4 linked regions of the Cupriavidus necator N-1 genome follow. The main gene of each other region encodes a partner of the protein of the gene in region 4 in a complex. Links are inferred from orthologs where the notes say so. Each region holds a gene or a part of one and is shown on either strand. Other genes may lie near its edges. The genes, in order: holA, dinB, CNE_RS11195 and dnaN.

Region 1 (3,019 bases), 3.2 Mb from region 4 along the record:
CCGGGCACACGCGCAGTTCGACGCCCTTCTCCTGGTAGATGCGGCACAGCGGCGGCAGCGCGGCGGCGGCGATGTCCTGCGACACCAGCAGCGTCTCCATGGTGTTGCACGGCGCATAGCGCTGCGTCTTGGCGTTGTCGCAGACGCGCACGGCCTTGTCCAGGTCGGCAGCGGCGTCGATATAGACGTGGCAGATGCCGTCCAGGTGCTTGATCATCGGCACGCGCGCTTCTTCCATCAGCCGCGCGATCAGGCTCTTGCCGCCGCGCGGCACGATCACGTCGACGTATTCGGTCATCGTGATCAGCCGGCCCACGGCAGCGCGGTCAGTAGTCTCGATCACCTGCACCGCCTCGGACGGCAGCCCGGCCGCGGACAGGCCCTCGGCCACCAGCGCCGCCAGCGCGGTGTTGGATTCGATTGCTTCGGAACCGCCGCGCAGGATGGTGGCGTTGCCCGACTTCAGGCACAGCGCCGCGGCGTCGATGGTCACGTTCGGGCGCGACTCGTAGATGATGCCGATCACGCCCAGCGGCACGCGCATCTGGCCGACCTGGATGCCGGTCGGGCGGAACTTCATGTTCGAGATCTCGCCGATCGGGTCGGCCAGGGCGGCGATCTGCTCCAGGCCCGCGGCCATGGTGGCGATGGCCTTGTCCGACAGCGTCAGGCGATCGATAAAGGCGGCGTCCTGGCCGTTGGCGCGGGCGCGTTCAACGTCACGCGCGTTGACCGCCTTGAGCTTGTCGGCATCGCGGCGGATGGCAGCGGCGATGGTCAGCAGCGCGCGGTTCTTGTCGGCCGTGGAGGCACGCGCCATGGCGCGCGACGCGGCGCGGGCCTGGCGGCCGACGCGGTCCATGTATTGGTTGAGGTCGAGCTCGTTCATGTCAGTGGCCCTGGGGTGGTGGCCGTCAGTGTGTTTTCCGTCCCCCCGCCGCACGCGGCGGGGGAAGCAAACCTGTGGAGTTGCGCGTTCAGCGCGCGATCATCAGGGCAAGCTGCTGCAGCCCGTCCCATGGTTCCGCCGGCAGCGGGCTGCCGCCCGGTGGCGGCAGGTCCGACAGGCCCTTGACCTGGCGGTCCAGCCGCGCCGCCAGCGCCAGCGCCGCGTCCAGCCTTGGCTGCGCCAGGCGCTGCGCGGCCTGCGGCACCAGCCGCTCGCGCGGGCCCCAGACGCGCAGCTCGCGCATCAGCACGCCCGCCGGCTTGCCGGCCGCCAGCCCTTGCCGGACCTTGGATAATACGCGAATTTCCTCGGTCAGCGCCCACAGCACCAGCACTGTGGCCTCGCCCTCGCCGCGCAGCCCTTCGAGCATGCGCACCAGCCGCGGCACGTCGCCAGAAAGCATCGATTCAGACAGCTTGAAGACGTCGTAGCGGGCCACGTTCAGTACCGCATCGTGCACCTGGTCGAAGGTGAGTTCGCCGGGCGGGTACAACAGCCCCAGCTTCTGGATTTCCTGGTGCGCCGCCAGCAGGTTGCCCTCGACCTTGTCGGCGATAAACTGCAGCGAACGCCGGCCAGGCTCGCCGCCCTCGACGCGCTGCTGCTGCAGCGATAGCCGCTCGCCGACCCAGGCCGGCAGCCGGGTGCGGTCCACGGAGTCGACCTTGATCGACACGCCGGCGCCTTCCAGCGCCTGGAACCAGGCCGACTTGGACGCGGCAAAATCCAGCCGCGGCAGCGTCACCAGCAGCACCACGTCGGGCGACGGCTGGGCGGCCACGGCGCGCAGCGCCTCGCCGCCGTCCTTGCCGGGCTTGCCCGACGGGATGCGGAGTTCAACGATCTTGCGGTCGCCGAATAGCGACATCGACTGCTGCGCCTCGACCAGCTGGCCCCAGTGGAAGCCGCGCTCGGCCACCAGCACGTCGCGCTCGGAGAAGCCGGCTTCGCGCGCCGCGGCGCGCAGGCGGTCGACGGCCTCCAGCACCAGCAGGTGTTCGTCGCCGTGCACCACGTACAGCGGCGCCAGGCCCTTGGCCTTCGCCTGCCGCAGGTGTGCGTCGAGCCCGTCGAGCTTGAGCTGCATGCCGTGATCAGATGGCCTTGACGGCGGCCAGCCGGCGCATCAGCTGCTGCACGATATCGCGTTGCATGTCGCGGTACAGCTGCTGCTCTTCGTAGTCCTTGGCCAGCGTGTTGGCTTCGTTGTAGGTCAGGTCGCGCGTCAGCACCAGCTGCGACGGCGGGATCAGTTCCTTGCCGGCGGCGTCGCGCAGGCGGAAGGTGAAGCGCTGTGTCAGGCGGTATTCGCGCACCACGCCGGTGGTGGTGATCGACAAGATCGACTTGGTGCGGGTGTCCTGCAGCACGTCCAGCAGCGCGTCGGCCTCCTTCTGGTCGACCACCACCTGGGTGTCGGAGCCGCCGTGGATGGCGCGGCGCAGGTCCGCGCCCATCAGCGAATTGGCCGGAATCCCGATATAGAGCCGCTTGAAGGCGAAATCCGAGTTGCCGCGCATGTGGAAGCCGCAGCCGGCCAGCAGGCCTGTTGCCGGCACTGCCAGCATTGCCGCGAGCACCTTGCGGCGCCCCATGTTCAGTCGCTTCATTCTTGGCGATTCCTTGTCAGGTTCCGAGACCAGCTTACAACACCACGTTGACCAGGCGGCCGGGCACCACCACGATCTTCTTCGGCGCCTTGCCCTCGGCGAACTTGGCCACGGTCTCGCTGGCGGCGGCGGTTGCCTCGATGGCGGCGCGGTCGGCGTCGGCGGGCACGGTGATGCTGCCGCGCACCTTGCCGTTGATCTGCAGCACCAGTTCGATCTCGCTGCGCACCAGCGCGGCTTCATCGACCTGCGGCCACGGGGCGTCGAGCAGGTCGCCGGCTTCGGCGGCGTAGCCCAGCTGGTCCCACAGGCCGTGGGTGACGTGCGGCACCACCGGGTACAGCACGCGCAGCAGGATGCCGAAGCACTCGCGGCGCGCGGCCGGCGAAGCGGTCTTGGCGTCGTCCAGCGCGTTCAGCATCTTCATCGTGGCGGACACCACGGTGTTGTACTGGATGCG
Region 2 (2,981 bases), 3.8 Mb from region 4 along the record:
GCCCGGTATTGCGCCGCTGGAGATCCTGCTGCACCGGATGGTGTGGTCGCTGGTATTCCTGGGCCTGATCCTGACGTGGCGGCACCAGTGGGCGTGGCTCGGCCGGGTGCTCAAGGACCGGCGCCTGCTGCTCTCGTTCACCGCCAGCGCGGCGCTGCTGTGCGCCAACTGGTTCCTCTATATCTGGGCGGTGTCGGCTAACCGCGTGGTCGATGCCAGCCTGGGTTACTTCATCAACCCGCTGTTCAGCGTGCTGCTGGGCGTGGTGTTCCTGCACGAGCGGCTGCGCCTGGTGCAATGGCTGGCGATCGCGGTCGCCGCGGCCGGGGTGGCCTGGCTGACGGTGGCGGCAGGCCAGTTGCCGTGGATCGCCCTGGGGCTGGCGGCCAGCTTCGGCGGCTATGGCCTGCTGCGCAAGACCGGTGCGCTGGGTGCGCTGGAAGGGCTGTCGCTGGAGACGCTTTTGCTGTTCCCGCTGGCCGCGGCGGCGCTGGCCTGGCTGTTCGCCACCGGCCAGGACAGCTTCACCCACGCAGCGCCGGGTACGCAGTGGCTGCTGCTGCTGGCCGGGCCGGTGACGGCGGTGCCGCTGCTGTTCTTTGCCGCCGGCGCGCGGCGCATTCCGCTGTCACTGCTGGGCCTGCTGCAGTACACCGGGCCGACGCTGCAGCTGCTGCTGGGCGTATGGCTGTGGAACGAACCGTTCCCGGTGCAGAAGCAGGTCGGCTACGCACTGATCTGGCTGTCGCTGGCCTTGTATGCGGCCGAGGGGCTATGGATGAATACGCGGCAGAAGCCCGCAGCCATCCAATCCATCAATGAAGCCAACTGAAAATCAAACGATTTCATTCATCGCACGGATAACCGATACGGTGCCTGGCCACCATGTCTGCCCCGCCTGATGCCACGCCCGCGGTCCAGCGCAAGATCATTCATTGCGACTGCGACTGTTTCTATGCCTCGGTCGAGATGCGCGACGAGCCGTCGCTGCGCGGCCGCCCGATGGCCGTGGGCGGCTCGCCCGACCGGCGCGGGGTGATTGCCACCTGCAACTATGAAGCGCGCGCCTTTGGCGTGCGTTCGGCGATGCCATCGGCACAGGCGCTCAAGCGTTGCCCGGACCTGCTGATCGTGCGCCCGGCAATGGACAAGTACCGCGAGGTCTCGCGCCAGATCTTCGCGATCTATCGCGAATACACCGCGCTGGTCGAACCGCTGTCGCTGGACGAGGCCTACCTGGACGTGAGCCTGTGCACCCGCCACGCCGGCAGCGCCACCCGCATCGCCGAGGAAATCCGCCAGCGTGTGCGCGATGAAGTGGGCGTGACGGTATCGGCCGGGGTGGGGCCGAGCAAGTTCGTGGCCAAGATCGCCAGCGACTGGAACAAGCCCGACGGGTTGTTCGTGGTCAAGCCGGCGGCGGTCGATGGCTTTGTCGCCGCGCTGCCGGTGGAGCGCATCCACGGCGTGGGCAAGGTCACCGCGGCCAAGCTGCGGCGCCTGGGTGCCGAGACCTGCGGCGACCTGCGGCCGTGGTCGCCGGACCGGCTGCACCGCGAGTTCGGTGTCTTCGGGGCGCGGCTCTACAAGCTGTGCCGCGGCGTCGACGAGCGCGAGGTCACGCCCGAGCGCGAGCGCAAGTCGATCAGCGTGGAAGAGACCTATGCCGACGACCTGCCCGACCTGCAGGCCTGCATGGCCGAGCTGGAACCGCTCGTCGCCATGCTCGAAGCCCGCATTGACCGGGCTCAGGCACATGACACCATCGACAAGCTGACCGTGAAGCTGCGCTTCTCTGACTTCCGCCAGACCACGGTGGAATGCCGCGGCCACGCGCCGGACCGCGCCGTCTACGCGCGCCTGCTGGCCGAGGGCCATGCGCGCCGGGGCTTGCCGGTGCGGCTGCTGGGGGTGGGGGTAGGGACCAGCGACCGGGATACGTCGCAGTTGGAACTGTTCGACTGAGCGCAGGATTATTCCGGCGAATAATCAGACCACATGAAATCGTGATGCCTTAATAAATGGCATCAATAAACCAGCTATTGCAGGTCGTTGCGCATCACCAGCAGCCACGGCATATGCGAATTGGTGACGCCGTCGAGCCGGCCCGAATCGCCCAGCTCGATCTCCTCCATCGACACCGACTGCTGGACATTGCCGCCGATGGCACGCACCACGCGCGTGGCCGGATCCACGCCGACCACGATGTCGCAGTGCATGGGCGTGGTGCCGAAGCCTATTTCGGCGATGTCCTCGAGATAGCGGTCACGCCCGCGCCCGGCGCAGATGATGTCGCCGGGCCGGGGCATGGCGGGGACGGGCTCGATATGGAAGGCCGGCCTGGGCAGGATGCCGTCGCGGGCATCGACCACGTACATCGAGTGCGACTGCCCGGTCAGGAACTGGCGCTCGTCCAGCCCCGCCTTGCGCAGCACCCATGAGATAAACACCGCCGACCAGGCCCAGGACCCCCGCGTCACCTGCCGGCAACTGGGCGCTTCACCGACGATGCCCCAGTAGCGGCGCGCCAGCGAGCAGCCCAGGGGCGTGGCTTCCATGCCGGTGCCGTCCGGAAAGGACAGGCAGCTGGCGGCGGGTGGCGGATTGCCGTTGGTTTTGGATTCGGTGTCGGTGGTGGCGGCAGCGGGTGCCCCGGCTGCCTCTGCGGGGGACGCTGGCTGGGCCTCCAGGATCCCTGGCAGTGGCGCAGGCAGCTCCGGTGCGGGCACCGGGCTGTAGGTGACGCAGGACGTGTCGTCCCGGCCCAGCCGCACCACCTGCCCGCCCCAGCGGGCCCATTCCTGCGTGGCGATTTCGACGATGCGTTCACGCGGCGTGGCGCCCGGGCGCGTCTCCGGCCTTTCGGTGTCGGGCAGGGCGCGCGCCTGCGGCCGCACCGGCTCGCTGACGGTGGTGCAGGCAGTCAGCAATGCCAGCGCCACGGCAACGCAAGCCGCGCGCATGGTGCCCGCAGCCTGTGG
Region 3 (3,118 bases), 2.4 Mb from region 4 along the record:
AGGTGGCTTCGGCCTTGCGCACGGCGTCATTGAAGGCGGCGGCGACCAGGTCTTCCAGCAGGTCCTTGTCTTCGCCCTCGGCCAGCAGGCTAGGGTCGATGGTGACGCGCTTGACGTCGTTCTTGCAGGTCATGACCACCTTGACGAGACCGGCGCCGGACTGGCCCTCGACCTCGATCAGGGCCAGCTGCTCCTGCATCTTCTTCATGTTTTCCTGCATCTGCTGGGCTTGCTTCATCAGCCCGGCGAGTTGACCTTTCATCATGATGGAATGCTCCTGGATTCGGTAAGAAATTCGGCAAAGTAGTTCGGTAAAGCAAACGCAGGCCGCGGATCAGGCGGCGCGCGGCTGGATCGAGCCCGGCACGATCTGGCCGCCAAAATCGCGCAGCAGGCCCTGTACAAAGGGATCGGCCTCGATCACTGCCTCGGCCTGGCGCTGGCGCTCGGCGCGCGCCTCGGCATCGGCGGCCGCCGCGGTGATGGAAACCCCGCCCACCTCGCAGACCACGCGCACCGGCACGCCAAAGTGGTCGCACAGCGCCTGCTGCAGCCGCTCGGACACGCCGTTCTCGCCCAGGGCCGCGACCGGGATGCGCAGGTGGAAGGTGCGCCCGACCACCTGGGTCAGTTCGCTCTGGTAGGCCAGCTGCTGTGCCAGGCCCTTCAAGGGCAGGCCAGCGGCCAGCACCGGCCATTCGCCGGTGAAGGCCGGCGGGGTGCCATCCTCGCCCGCCGCAGGCGGTCGCGGGGCGACGAATTTGGCGGACTCTGCCGGCGCCGTGGCTGACGGCACGGGAGCGGCCTCGCGCGCCGGCTCGGCCTCGCGCGCGGGTGCCCGGCCCGGCCGGGCCGGGCCGTTGCGCGGCGCGGCGGCAGGCGGTGCCGGTTCGTTGAAACCGCTGTCGCGGTAGCCAGGATCGCTGTCATAGGGGCCTATGACCGGCAGGTCAGGCGGCAGCTCTTCCCACGGCGGCACGTCGCTGCCACCCGCCAACTCCCAGGGCGGCACGGATTCCGGCTCCGCCTGGCGCGCCGCGGGCTGCGCGGCGGGCCGTGCCGGCGCTGCCGGAGACTGGACTGGCGGCTGCATGGGCGCCTTCGCAACCGGTGCCGGCGGGCGGCTTACGGCTGCGGCGCCGGGCGCGCGCAAGGGTTGGGCCGGCGGGCGCTGCGCGGCAGCCGGCGCTGGCGGCATGGCCGGCGGCGGCGCCTTGCGGCCGCCACCACGAGCAGCGGAACCCTGGCGGGCAGCGGCCAGCGCGGCGGCGGCGGGCGACATGGCCCCGTTGCCGGCGGCTGCGGCCGGGCGCGCTGGCGCTGCTTCAGGGGATGCAGCAACTGCGGCAGGCGCTGCCGCAGCTTCGGCCATGGGCGCAGGCAGTACCGCCCGTGCGGGCACAGGGGCAGGGACAGGCGCCGCCGCAGTACCGGCATTTGCCTGCGCGGCGGCGTTGGCACCAGCCGCCGCATAGCGGGTATCAACGGGCGGGGCGGTCTCAAGCACGGCAGCGCCGCGCTGACGCGCAGGCGCGGCACCACCGCCCTGCCCTTGCGTCGTGGCGGGTTCAGACGACGGCCGGAACGCCAGCATGCGCAGCAGCGTCATGGTGAAGCCGGCGTACTCGTCCGGCGCGAGCGCCAGCTCGCTGCGGCCGAGGTTGGCGATCTGGTAGAACAGCTGCACTTCCTGCGCGTCGAACACGCCGGCCAGGCGCCGCACCTCATCGGCTTCGGGCCATTCGTCCTGCACCGAGGCCGGCACGGCCTGCGCCAGCGCCACCTTGTGCAGCAGCGAGCCCAGGTCCTGCAGCGCGCCGGCAAACGACAGGCTGCGGTCGGCCATGGCATCGGCAATCGCCAGCATGGCGGCGCCGTCCTCGGCGGCCAGCGCATCGAGCAGCTGCACCAGGTAGCCCTGGTCGATCGCGCCCAGCATGCCGCGCACCGCGTCTTCCGACACCTGGCCCGCGCTGTAGGCGATGGCTTGGTCGGTCAGCGACAGCGCGTCGCGCATCGAGCCGTGCGCGGCCTGGGCCAGTAGCCGCAGCGCGTTGCCGTCGTGGGCAATGCCTTCCTGCGCCAGGATATGGTCCAGGTGCGAGACGATATGCCCCGGCGGCATCTGCTTGAGGTTGAACTGCAGGCAGCGCGACAGCACCGTGACCGGGATCTTCTGCGGATCGGTGGTGGCGAGGATGAACTTGACGTGCCCGGGTGGCTCCTCCAGCGTCTTCAGCATGGCGTTGAAGGCGTGGTTGGTCAGCATGTGCACTTCGTCGATCATGTAGACCTTGAAGCGCCCGGAGGTCGGGGCGTAGACCGCCTTGTCCAGCAACTGCGCCATCTCGTCGACGCCGCGGTTGGAGGCGGCGTCCATCTCGATGTAGTCGACGAAGCGGCCGCTGTCGATCTCCTGGCAGGCCTTGCACTGCCCGCACGGCTGGGCGGTGATGCCGCCGTTGCCGTCAGGGCCGATGCAGTTCAGGGCCTTGGCCAGGATCCGCGACAGCGTGGTCTTGCCGACCCCGCGCGTGCCGGTGAACAGGTAGGCATGGTGCAGCCGCTGCTGTTCCAGCGCGTGCGTGAGCGCGCGGACCACGTGCTCCTGGCCGACCAGCGTGGTGAAATCCCTGGGGCGCCATTTGCGCGCTAGAACTTGATAACTCATGGCGGCGATTGTAGCAAAAGGCGGCCCCCCTCCGGCCGCCGCCGCCCCGACCTCGCGGTCTTTATTCGCCACGCGCCGCGCGGGCCGGCTCCGGTGGCCGCAACCCGCCCGCGGCGGGGCTCAGCCGCACTCGCCCACGTAGCCGCAATTGGCGCATTTGGCGCAGCCGTCGACCTTGTGCAGGGCGTGCGCGCCACACTCCGGGCACGGCTTGCCGGTGCCGACACCGGGGGTGCCGGGGGCCCGGGCCTGGCTGGCGAGATCGGCCCCGGCATCCAGCGCCTGCCCCCCAGCCTCGCGCTGGGCCAGCCTGGCGGCCAGCGCCGCTACCGGCACCTGGCCGCCCTCGGCATCCAGGAAGCCGCGCTTGATCAGGATGCGCTGCAGCGCGTAGCTGAGCGCGGCCACTTCGGAGTCATGGAAGCGCGGCACCTCGGTGCCGTCCTG
Region 4 (2,856 bases):
TCCACGGCAAGGACATCACCATCGAAGTGACGCGCGAAGCGCTCAAGGATCTGCTGACCGTGCAGAACCGCCAGATCTCCGTGGAGAACATCCAGAAGACCTGCGCGGATTTCTACAACATCAAGGTCGCTGACATGTACTCGAAAAAGCGGCCTGCCAATATTGCACGGCCGCGCCAGATTGCGATGTACCTGGCCAAGGAGCTGACGCAGAAGAGCCTGCCCGAAATCGGCGAGCTCTTTGGCGGCCGCGACCACACCACCGTGCTGCACGCCGTGCGCAAGATCGCCGACGAACGCAGCAAGGACGCGCAGCTGAACCACGAGCTGCACGTGCTGGAGCAAACGCTCAAGGGCTGATGCATGGCCGATGCCCGGGGTACCCCCGGGAAGGCGTTTTGAAGGGTCGGCCCCTCGGGGCTGGCATACTGTAGGGTGCGCGCCACGGACATCCCGTGGCGCCTGGGGAATTAACGTCAGCGTCGCCGGGGCAAGTGTCCGGAAAATGGCCACTGATAAGGCTTTGCGGTGAGTCGGGACGGGATGGCAAGTGCGGTTTGCGCCAGCGTGGCTTTTTGGGCACAGCTGGCCCGCCGGCCGGTCCCGCCCCGCTTCACCGCAGCGGCTTATCCTTGGTACAATGGCACATTAACTCCTTGATTCCTAAGTGAATTTGGAGTTGTTTGCGTTCTGCGGTCGCCGATTACAAACGACGAAGGATAAATTCAATGCAATTGGTCAAAACCTCGCGAGACAACCTGCTGCGTCCGCTGCAAATCGTGAGCGGCATCGTGGAGCGCCGCCACACCCTCCCGATCCTGGCCAATCTGCTGATTCGCAAGTCCGGGTCCAACGTTTCCTTCCTCTCGACCGACATCGAGATCCAGATCACCACGCACGCCGAATGCGGCGTTGGCAGCGACAGCATTGCCACCACCGTGGCCGCGCGCAAGCTGCTGGACATCCTGCGCGCCATGCCTGACGGCGACGTGGCCCTGTCGCTCAACGACAAGCGCATGACCGTGCAATCCGGCAAGAGCCGCTTCGCACTGCAGACGCTGGCCGCAGAGGAATTCCCGACCGTTGCCGAAGCCAGCGAATTCAACGCCAGCGTCAGCCTGCCGCAGAAGACCTTCAAGCACCTGCTGGCGATGGTCCACTTCGCCATGGCGCAGCAGGACATCCGCTACTACCTGAACGGCATGCTGCTGGTGGTCGAAGGCAAGAAGGTCATGGCAGTCGCCACCGACGGCCACCGCCTGGCCTACTGCGGCGTTGAGCTGGAAACCGAAGCCGTCGGCGTGGGCGCGCGCCAGGAAGTCATCATCCCGCGCAAGACCATCCTGGAACTGCAGCGCCTGCTGGAAGACAACGACGATCCGGTGCAGGTGCAGCTGGCCGCCAACCAGGTCAAGTTCACGTTCGCCAATATCGAACTGATCTCCAAGCTGGTTGAAGGCAAGTTCCCCGACTTCCAGCGCGTGATTCCCAAGGGCTACAAGAATGCCTTCGCCATCGACCGCGTGCGGCTGCAGCAGGCGCTGCAACGCACCGCGATCCTGACGACCGACAAATTCAAGGGCGTGCGCTGCATCCTCGACACGCACATGCTCAAGATCAGCTCCACCAACGCCGACCAGGAAGAGGCGCAGGAAGAGCTGGAACTCGATTACTCGGGCGACGCGCTCGATATCGGCTTCAACGTGACCTACCTGCTTGACGTGCTTGCCAACCTGAAGAGCGAGCAGGTGCAGGTCAGCCTCGGCGACTCGAATTCGAGTGCGCTGATTACCGTGCCGGAAGACGACAACTTCAAGTACGTCGTCATGCCGATGCGCATCTGATGATCCGGTAACAGGACCAGACCAGACAAGAACCGGAGCAGCAAACGGCACGCAACGACACCTGGCCCAGGCCGGGACGTCCTGGGGATGACCATCCCGCAGCGGGGGCAGGATCGAAACGACGATCCGCCCCTTTTGCCGTTTTTAGTAACCCGCCATGCGGACCCTTTCGCGCCCCGCCGCTATGCCGGCCCGGCCCGAATTCCGCCATTGCCGTGAGTAGAAAGACATGACCGAACAGCAGAACCCGCAGCAGGAAAACACCTACGGAGCCTCTTCGATCCAGATTCTGGAAGGCCTGGAGGCGGTACGCAAGCGCCCGGGCATGTATATCGGTGATACCTCCGACGGCACCGGCCTGCACCACCTTGTCTTCGAGGTGCTGGACAACTCCATCGACGAAGCGCTGGCCGGCTACTGCACCGAGATCCAGGTCACCATCCACAGCGACAACTCGATCTCCATCGTCGACAACGGCCGCGGCATCCCGCCCCTGGTCAAGTTCGACGACAAGCACGAACCCAAGCGCAGCGCGGCGGAAATCGCCATGACCGAGCTGCACGCCGGCGGCAAGTTCAACCAGAACAGCTACAAGGTGTCCGGGGGCCTGCACGGCGTGGGCGTGTCCTGCGTGAACGCCCTGTCCAAGTGGCTGCGCCTGACCGTGCGCCGCGACGGCCAGGTCCACCTGATCGAATTCGCCAAGGGCGACGTACAGAACCGCATCGTCGAGACCGTGACCGGCCCCGACGGCCAGCCCGTTGAAGTCTCGCCGATGAAGATCATCGGCGCCACCGACAAGCGCGGCACCGAAGTGCACTTCCTGGCCGACGAAGAAATCTTCACCAACGTCGAGTTCCACTACGAGATCCTCTCCAAGCGCATCCGCGAGCTCTCGTTCCTGAACAACGGCGTGCACATCAAGCTGGTCGACCAGCGCACCGGCAAGGAGGAAGACTTTGCCTTCTCCGGCGGCGTGAAGGGTTTTGTCGAGTACATCAACCGCTCCAAGA

The links.
Region 1: the proteins of dnaN (region 4) and holA are in contact, whole or in part, in a cryo-EM structure (PDB 8GIZ), measured with the Escherichia coli proteins. The link is inferred for Cupriavidus necator N-1 from one-to-one orthologs.
Region 2: the proteins of dnaN (region 4) and dinB are in contact, whole or in part, in a solved structure (PDB 1OK7), measured with the Escherichia coli proteins. The link is inferred for Cupriavidus necator N-1 from one-to-one orthologs.
Region 3: the proteins of dnaN (region 4) and CNE_RS11195 are in contact, whole or in part, in a cryo-EM structure (PDB 8GIZ), measured with the Escherichia coli proteins. The link is inferred for Cupriavidus necator N-1 from one-to-one orthologs.

What each region holds. Positions count from the first base shown.
Region 1 is NC_015726.1:3,219,227-3,222,245, forward strand. The notes cover bases 8-2,955. They hold holA (DNA polymerase III subunit delta), read right to left. Parts: upstream 2,037-2,955; coding sequence 978-2,036; downstream 8-977. Other genes in these bases: CNE_RS15095 (glutamate-5-semialdehyde dehydrogenase), read right to left, coding at 8-889; CNE_RS15105 (LPS-assembly lipoprotein LptE), read right to left, coding at 2,044-2,559; leuS (leucine--tRNA ligase), read right to left, coding at 2,594-2,955. Also shown: more of CNE_RS15095, read right to left, coding at 1-7; more of leuS, read right to left, coding at 2,956-3,019. UniProt on the Escherichia coli protein: Part of the beta sliding clamp loading complex, which hydrolyzes ATP to load the beta clamp onto primed DNA to form the DNA replication pre-initiation complex.
Region 2 is NC_015726.1:3,794,711-3,797,691, reverse strand. What follows is about bases 16-2,925. They hold dinB (DNA polymerase IV), read left to right. Parts: upstream 16-885; coding sequence 886-1,965; downstream 1,966-2,925. Other genes in these bases: CNE_RS17785 (DUF2272 domain-containing protein), read right to left, coding at 2,040-2,925; rarD (EamA family transporter RarD), read left to right, coding at 16-832. Also shown: more of rarD, read left to right, coding at 1-15; more of CNE_RS17785, read right to left, coding at 2,926-2,981. UniProt on the Escherichia coli protein: Poorly processive, error-prone DNA polymerase involved in translesion repair and untargeted mutagenesis. Copies undamaged DNA at stalled replication forks, which arise in vivo from mismatched or misaligned primer ends.
Region 3 is NC_015726.1:2,379,547-2,382,664, forward strand. Bases 4-3,050 are described here. They hold CNE_RS11195 (DNA polymerase III subunit gamma/tau), read right to left. Parts: upstream 2,672-3,050; coding sequence 335-2,671; downstream 4-334. Other genes in these bases: CNE_RS11190 (YbaB/EbfC family nucleoid-associated protein), read right to left, coding at 4-265; CNE_RS11200 (adenosylcobalamin-dependent ribonucleoside-diphosphate reductase), read right to left, coding at 2,792-3,050. In the rest of the region: more of CNE_RS11190, read right to left, coding at 1-3; more of CNE_RS11200, read right to left, coding at 3,051-3,118. UniProt on the Escherichia coli protein: Part of the beta sliding clamp loading complex, which hydrolyzes ATP to load the beta clamp onto primed DNA to form the DNA replication pre-initiation complex.
Region 4 is NC_015726.1:1,485-4,340, forward strand. Bases 1-2,785 are described here. They hold dnaN (DNA polymerase III subunit beta), read left to right. Parts: upstream 1-727; coding sequence 728-1,843; downstream 1,844-2,785. Other genes in these bases: dnaA (chromosomal replication initiator protein DnaA), read left to right, coding at 1-359; gyrB (DNA topoisomerase (ATP-hydrolyzing) subunit B), read left to right, coding at 2,073-2,785. In the rest of the region: more of gyrB, read left to right, coding at 2,786-2,856. UniProt on the Escherichia coli protein: Confers DNA tethering and processivity to DNA polymerases and other proteins. Acts as a clamp, forming a ring around DNA (a reaction catalyzed by the clamp-loading complex) which diffuses in an ATP-independent manner freely and bidirectionally along dsDNA.